DNA from 2 places in the Limosilactobacillus urinaemulieris genome. Region 1 is predicted to be linked to the other one. Evidence: a T-box and tRNA genes for the amino acid it is inferred to sense, from the RefSeq annotation. Region 1 holds a T-box; the other holds one or more tRNA genes.

The links. A T-box is a leader RNA that pairs with one kind of tRNA and senses whether it is charged. The one in region 1 lies ahead of leuS (leucine--tRNA ligase), so its partner is inferred to be a tRNA-Leu.
Region 2: it encodes a tRNA-Leu, which carries the amino acid that the T-box ahead of leuS (leucine--tRNA ligase) is inferred to sense. The anticodon was not compared.

Annotation. Positions count from the first base shown of each region.
Region 1 covers NZ_CAKOBX010000008.1:28,388-31,815, forward strand. Annotated here, with positions in the region: gene MR181_RS06485 (DNA-3-methyladenine glycosylase I) at 1-360, shown strand, start outside; SMK box riboswitch at 405-511, shown strand; gene metK (methionine adenosyltransferase) at 509-1,696, shown strand; T-box leader at 1,740-1,954, shown strand; gene leuS (leucine--tRNA ligase) at 2,025-3,428, shown strand, end outside.
Region 2 covers NZ_CAKOBX010000013.1:8,510-11,937, reverse strand. Annotated here, with positions in the region: gene MR181_RS08410 (Tex family protein) at 1-1,432, shown strand, start outside; gene MR181_RS08405 (SprT family protein) at 1,425-1,886, shown strand; tRNA gene MR181_RS08400 (tRNA-Leu) at 1,944-2,029, shown strand; gene MR181_RS08395 (glycoside hydrolase family 2 TIM barrel-domain containing protein) at 2,230-3,428, shown strand, end outside.

The DNA of each region.
Region 1 (3,428 bases):
AGGGCATTTGCTGGTTTTGATGCAGCTAAGGTTGCGGCATTTGACCAGAATGACTTTGAGCGATTAATGAACGATTCAACAATCATTCGCAATCGGCGTAAAATCATGGCAACGATCAACAATGCCAAGATAATTCAAGAATTATTAGCAGATGGTGAAACGCTAAATAACTATGTATGGTCATTTGTTAACTTTAAGCCTCAGCGGTTACAATTAAACGGAAAACGTTTACCGTCACAAACAATTGAATCGAGAAGAATGGCTAAAAAAATGAAAATGGATGGCTTTCAATTTGTTGGGCCAACGACAGCTTATTCATTTATGACCGCTGTTGGGATGGTTAATGCTCGTGAAGATTAGTTAATTTATGTTTGAATATGGTCAGTAAATTATGCTAAGATGGTTCTCGTTATAAAGCAAATTCCCGATAGGATTCACATTACTGTGAAGATGCCTTGTAACCACTGAATGTTTCAATTGCAACTTGCATATGGGGGAATTAATACACATGGTAGAAAAACATTTATTTACTTCAGAATCTGTTTCTGAGGGGCATCCTGATAAGATTGCTGATCAAATTAGTGATGCTATTTTAGACGCAATGCTTGAACAAGATCCTGATTCACGGGTCGCTGTTGAGACTTCTGTTACGACCGGCCTTGTATTGGTTTTTGGTGAAGTTTCAACTAAGGCATACGTTAATATTCAAAAGGTTGTTCGTGATACAATTCGGCGGATTGGCTATACAGATGGTAAGTATGGCTTTGATGCCGATAACTGTGCAGTAATTACTGCAATCGATGAGCAATCACCGGATATTGCCCAAGGGGTTGACGATTCTCTGGAAACTCGTGAAGGGGATGCTGATCCGCTTGATCAAATTGGTGCCGGTGACCAAGGATTAATGTTTGGTTACGCAACTGATGAGACACCAGAATACATGCCGTTAACTTTGATGCTTAGTCATAAGTTAATGCAACGGATTGCTAAGCTTCGTAAAGATAATACTATTCCTTACCTTCGTCCAGATGCTAAGGCTGAAGTCACTGTTGAATATGACGAAAACGATAAGCCTTTGCGGGTTGATACTGTTGTGTTGAGTACACAACACGATCCAGAAGTTTCACTTGATCAAATTAAGAAGGATGTTATGGAGCAAGTCATTAAGGCTGTTATTCCTGCAGAATATCTTGATGATCAAACTAAGTACTTCATTAACCCAACTGGTCGTTTTGTTATCGGTGGTCCTCAAGGGGATGCCGGGCTAACTGGTCGAAAGATCATTGTCGATACCTATGGTGGCGCTGCTCATCATGGTGGCGGTGCTTTCTCCGGTAAGGATGCTACCAAGGTTGACCGGTCAGCTAGTTATGCTGCACGCTATATTGCTAAGAATTTAGTAGCTGCTGGCTATGCAAAGAAGCTTGAAATTCAAGTTGCCTACGCTATTGGGGTCGCTGAGCCAGTATCAATTTCAATTGATACTTATGGTACTGGTACCCGGAGTGAAGCAGACTTAATTGCTGCTGTACGTAAGGTATTTGATCTTCGTCCTGCGGGAATTATTAAGATGCTTAATCTTAAGCGCCCAATTTATGAACCTACTGCAGCTTATGGTCATTTTGGCCGAACTGATGTTGAGCTACCATGGGAACAACTGGATAAGGTTGAAGAATTAAAGAAGGTTCTTGGCTAGTTTGATGCTTGCATTTACGAATGCTGGTTGTTAGAATATCATTAAATATTTGATCGAATTGGAAATAGTAATTGTTAGTTAATTCTTCAGAGATCGTGTGGTGCTGGAAACACGAGGATTACTAACAATGAACTCGTCCAAAAGGATTATTACTGAAATGTAGTAGGTAATAACGTCTGCCGCGTTATGGCGTGAAGTGTTATGGTTATTCTAACCATGGAAATTCGGGTGGTACCGCGGAGTAAATTCGTCTCGTAGAATAGTTTTCTACGGGGCTTTTTTATTACGATCAAACAGAAGGATTATGTAAATAAAAGGAGAGAAAGATATGGCTTACGATCACACTGCCATTGAAAATAAGTGGCAACGATTCTGGAAAAAGAATGAGACATTTAAGGCTAACCTAAACAAGGATCAAAAGAAATACTATGCCTTGGACATGTTCCCTTACCCATCTGGACAGGGACTTCACGTTGGTCATCCAGAAGGTTATACTGCGACTGATGTGATGTCACGAATGAAGCGGATGCAAGGATACAATGTTTTACATCCAATGGGGTGGGACGCTTTTGGTCTTCCCGCAGAGCAATACGCATTGAAGACCGGTCATAACCCCAAGAGTTTTACTAACCAAAACATTGATCATTTTCGTAACCAAATCCAATCACTTGGTTTTTCATATGATTGGGATCGGGAAGTTAATACAACTGATCCAGAATATTACAAGTGGACTCAATGGATTTTTGAACAACTCTATAAGAAGGGCTTAGCTTACGAAAGCGAGATCATGGTTAACTGGGCACCTGACTTTATGGGTGGAACAGTTGTTGCTAACGAAGAAGTTGAAGATGGTAAAACTAAGCGTGGCGGCTACCCAGTTTACCGAAAGCCAATGAAGCAATGGGTTTTGAAGATTACTGCCTATGCAGATCGCTTAATTGATGATCTTGACCTTGTTGATTGGCCAGAAAGCGTTAAGGAAATGCAACGTAACTGGATTGGTCGTTCAGAGGGTGCTTCCGTTTACTTCCCAGTTGCGGGAGATGAAGATACTAAGATTGAAGTCTTTACTACTCGTGCAGATACATTATTTGGTGCATCTTACGTTGTTCTTGCTCCTGAACAAGAGCTAGTTGACCAGTTAACTACTCCTGAAAATAAGGAAGCAGTTAAGAAGTACCAAGAAGAAGCTTCCCGGCGTTCTGATCTTGAACGGACTGATCTGAATAAGGATAAAACGGGGGTATTCACTGGTTCATACGTTATTAACCCGGTTAATGGTGAAAAGTTACCAATTTGGATTAGTGACTATGTCCTAGCATCGTATGGTACAGGTGCTGTAATGGCAGTCCCATCTGGTGATCAACGTGACTATGACTTTGCTAAGAAGTTTGATTTACCAATTAAGCCGATTATGGAAGGGGCTGATCTTTCAGAAGGTGCCTTTGACGGGGATGGCAAGCACATTAATTCTGGTTTCTTGGATGGCTTGAATATTGCAGATGCCAAGAAAAAGATGATTGAATGGCTTGATGAACATAATGCTGGTCACAAGAAGGTCAATTACCGTCTTCGGGATTGGATCTTTAGTCGGCAACGTTACTGGGGTGAACCTATTCCAGTAATTCACTGGGATGATGGTCGGACCACCTTAGTTCCAGAAGATGAATTACCATTGAAACTACCTGACACTGATAACATTGAACCATCTGGTACTGGTGAAAGTCCATTG
Region 2 (3,428 bases), on a different contig from region 1:
TCTTCATTTCCGGTTAATTCGGACGAGCAAGGAAAATGCTGCGGTTAAATTGATCGAGGATGCCTATACAGACTCTTACAAGCGCTTCTTGGGACCAGCAATTGAACGGGAAATTCGTCGTCAATTAACAGAAGACGCTGATCAGCAAGCAATTAAGGTCTTCGGTGAAAATCTTTACCACCTATTAATGCAGGCCCCGATTAAGGGGAAAGTTGTTCTGGGCTTTGATCCTGCTTACCGGACTGGTTGTAAGCTGGCTGTATTAGATGAAAACGGGAAGTTCCTCACTAAGGCGGTTATCTACCCTCATAAGCCGGCCCCAGAAGAAGATCGGGCAAAAGCTGAAGGGCAATTAATTGATTTGATTGAAAAATACCATGTTGAGATGATCGCAATTGGTAACGGGACTGCTAGTCGTGAATCTGAACAGTTTGTTGTGAACACCCTTAAGAAGATAAAGCGGCCGGTCTACTATGTGATTGTGAACGAAGCAGGGGCCTCTGTTTATTCTGCAAGTAAAGAGGCACGGGATGAGTTTCCAGACCTTCACGTTGAACAACGGAGTGCTATTAGTATTGGTCGTCGACTTCAGGATCCGCTTGCTGAATTGGTAAAGATTGAACCACAGGCAATTGGTGTTGGCCAATACCAGCATGATTTACCAAAGAAAGAACTGGCTGGTGAGCTTGATGCCGTTGTTGAACGGGCGGTTAACAGAGTGGGGGTTAACCTGAATACTGCAAGTTACCAACTACTAACCCAGATTTCTGGATTAAACAAGACAACCGCGAAGAACATTGTTAAATACCGTGATGAACATGGTAAATATACTAACCGGAAGCAATTAAAGGATGTCCCGCGCTTAGGGCCAAAAGCTTACCAACAGTCCGTTGGGTTTTTACGGATTGTTAATGGTGATAATCCGCTTGATAATACGGATGTTCACCCAGAAAGTTACCCGATTGCTGAGAAGATTATGGAAACTGCTGAGATTAATGTTGATAGTCTCGGCTCCGACGCTGCTGAAAAGCAATTAAAGAAGATTGATATTAATGACTTCACCACGGAAAGTGCTGGTAAAGAAACGGTCAAGGATATTGTGGCATCACTACAGAAGCCAGGTCGTGACTTGCGTGATTCGATGCCGGCACCATTACTCCGCCAAGATGTCATGAAGATTGATGATTTGAAGCCGGGGATGAAACTTCAGGGAACGGTGAGAAACGTTGTCGACTTTGGTGCCTTTGTGGATATTGGTGTTAAGCATGATGGACTTGTTCACGTTTCCAAAATGAGCAAGCAATTCATTAAGGATCCCCGTGCAGCTGTCTCCGTGGGTGATATTGTTGATGTTTGGATTGATGATGTTGATCTTAAGCGGCAACGGATCCAATTAACGATGATTGCCCCTCAAGATGAGGCTAATGAATAATCAACAACTACAAAAGTTAACTGAAAAATGGTCGATGGAAAGCTTCCACCGACCATTTGAGCATCAAATCTTCTTTAATTCACGTTTACGGACAACTGGTGGGCGTTATCACTTAAATGATCACCATATTGATATTAATCCACTGATGTACACCGAGTTTGATTTAGGAAACTTAAAACGGGTCGTTCTTCATGAGCTCTGTCATTATCACCTTCACTTAACTGGCCGTGATTATCGTCATCGAAGCACTGATTTCCGTCGATTATTAGCCAAAGTTGGTGGTTCACGTTATGCACCGGCAACCAGTAAAGCGAAAGCCAGACGAAGGACCCGCCGCCATTATTGGTACTATCAGTGTACCGGGTGCGGGATTCAGATTGCTCGTCAGCGGCGGTTTAACACTGCTCGCTATGTCTGCCGACGGTGTGGTCACCATTTTGTTTTGAAAAATTAAAAAAAGTTGTTGCCAACGAATAGAGATCTTGCTATAATAATATTCGTTGGTTGATATGCGGCCGTGGCGGAACTGGCAGACGCGTAAGATTAAGGATCTTATGGTCGATTATGACCGTGGAGGTTCAAGTCCTCTCGGCCGCACTACTAAAACACTTAACTGTTTAGTTAAGTGTTTTTTTGTTTTAAAAATTTTTAAGCAAGCTTTGAAATAGCTAGTTAATGCTTTTTCCACATAGAAATTGGTCATTATCAACTGCTTCTGTCTAGCAAAGGCTATCTTTATACTAATGAAAGCGCTATACTTAGGCTGTAATGAATTTTTTTGAGGAGGAATTTCGTCGATGGAAGCAAATATCAAATGGTTGGATGATCCGGAGACTTTTCGGGTTAACCAGCTGCCAGCGCATAGTGACCACCATTTCTACCGTGATTATGCAGAATGGCAGAAACACAAGAGTAGCTTTGAACAGAGTCTTGATGGTCAGTGGCAATTTAAATTTGCTCAAACACCTCAGGAGAGGATCAAGAATTTTTATCAAATAGACTTTGACGCTAGTGGCTTTGATCGAATTGAGGTTCCTAGTGAAATTGAATTAAGCGATTATGCACAAAATAATTACATTAACACCTTAATTCCATGGGAAGGGAAGATTTTTCGTCGCCCTGCCTATGCATTAAGCCAGGATGATCCTGAAGAGGGTTCCTTTAGTGAAGGTGAAGATAACACTGTTGGTCTTTACCTGAAGCATTTTGACCTGAATGATGAATTGCGGGGCAAACAAATCCGGGTTCGTTTCGAAGGTGTCGAGCGGTCAATGTACTTATGGCTTAATGGTCACTTCATTGGTTATGCTGAAGACAGTTTTACGCCGTCTGAATTTGATCTCACCCCATATATTCAGGATGAAGATAATGTGATCGCGGTCGAAGTGTTTAAGCACAGCACCGCTTCCTGGATTGAAGATCAGGATATGTTCCGCTTCTCTGGTATTTTTAGAAGTGTTGAATTGCTGGCCCAACCGGTAACTCACCTAGAAGATTTCACGTTGAAGCCACGAGTTGCTGATAATTACCGTGATGGTGAACTATCAATGGACCTTAACCTTGTTGGCGAACAGGCTGGAAGTGTTCATGTCATGGTTAAGGATCATGATGGGACTACTTTATTGGATGAAACTAAGTCGATTGACGAGTCGGTTACGATTGAACCACATGAATTCAAAGATGTTCACCTTTGGGATAATCACGATCCATACCTTTACCAATTATTAATTGAAATTCATGATGAAAATGGCAACCTAGTTGAGTTGGTTCCATATCAATTTGGCTTCCGACGGATTGAAATTAGTCCTGAACATGTCGTCTTGCTAAATGGCAAACGGCTAATTATTAACGGGGTTAACCGCCATGAATGGGATGACCATCGTGGACGTTCAGTAACAATGAAGGACATGTTGAGTGATATTCAGACCTTTAAGGAAAATAATATTAATGCTGTGCGGACGTGTCACTATCCTGATCAAATTCCGTGGTATTACCT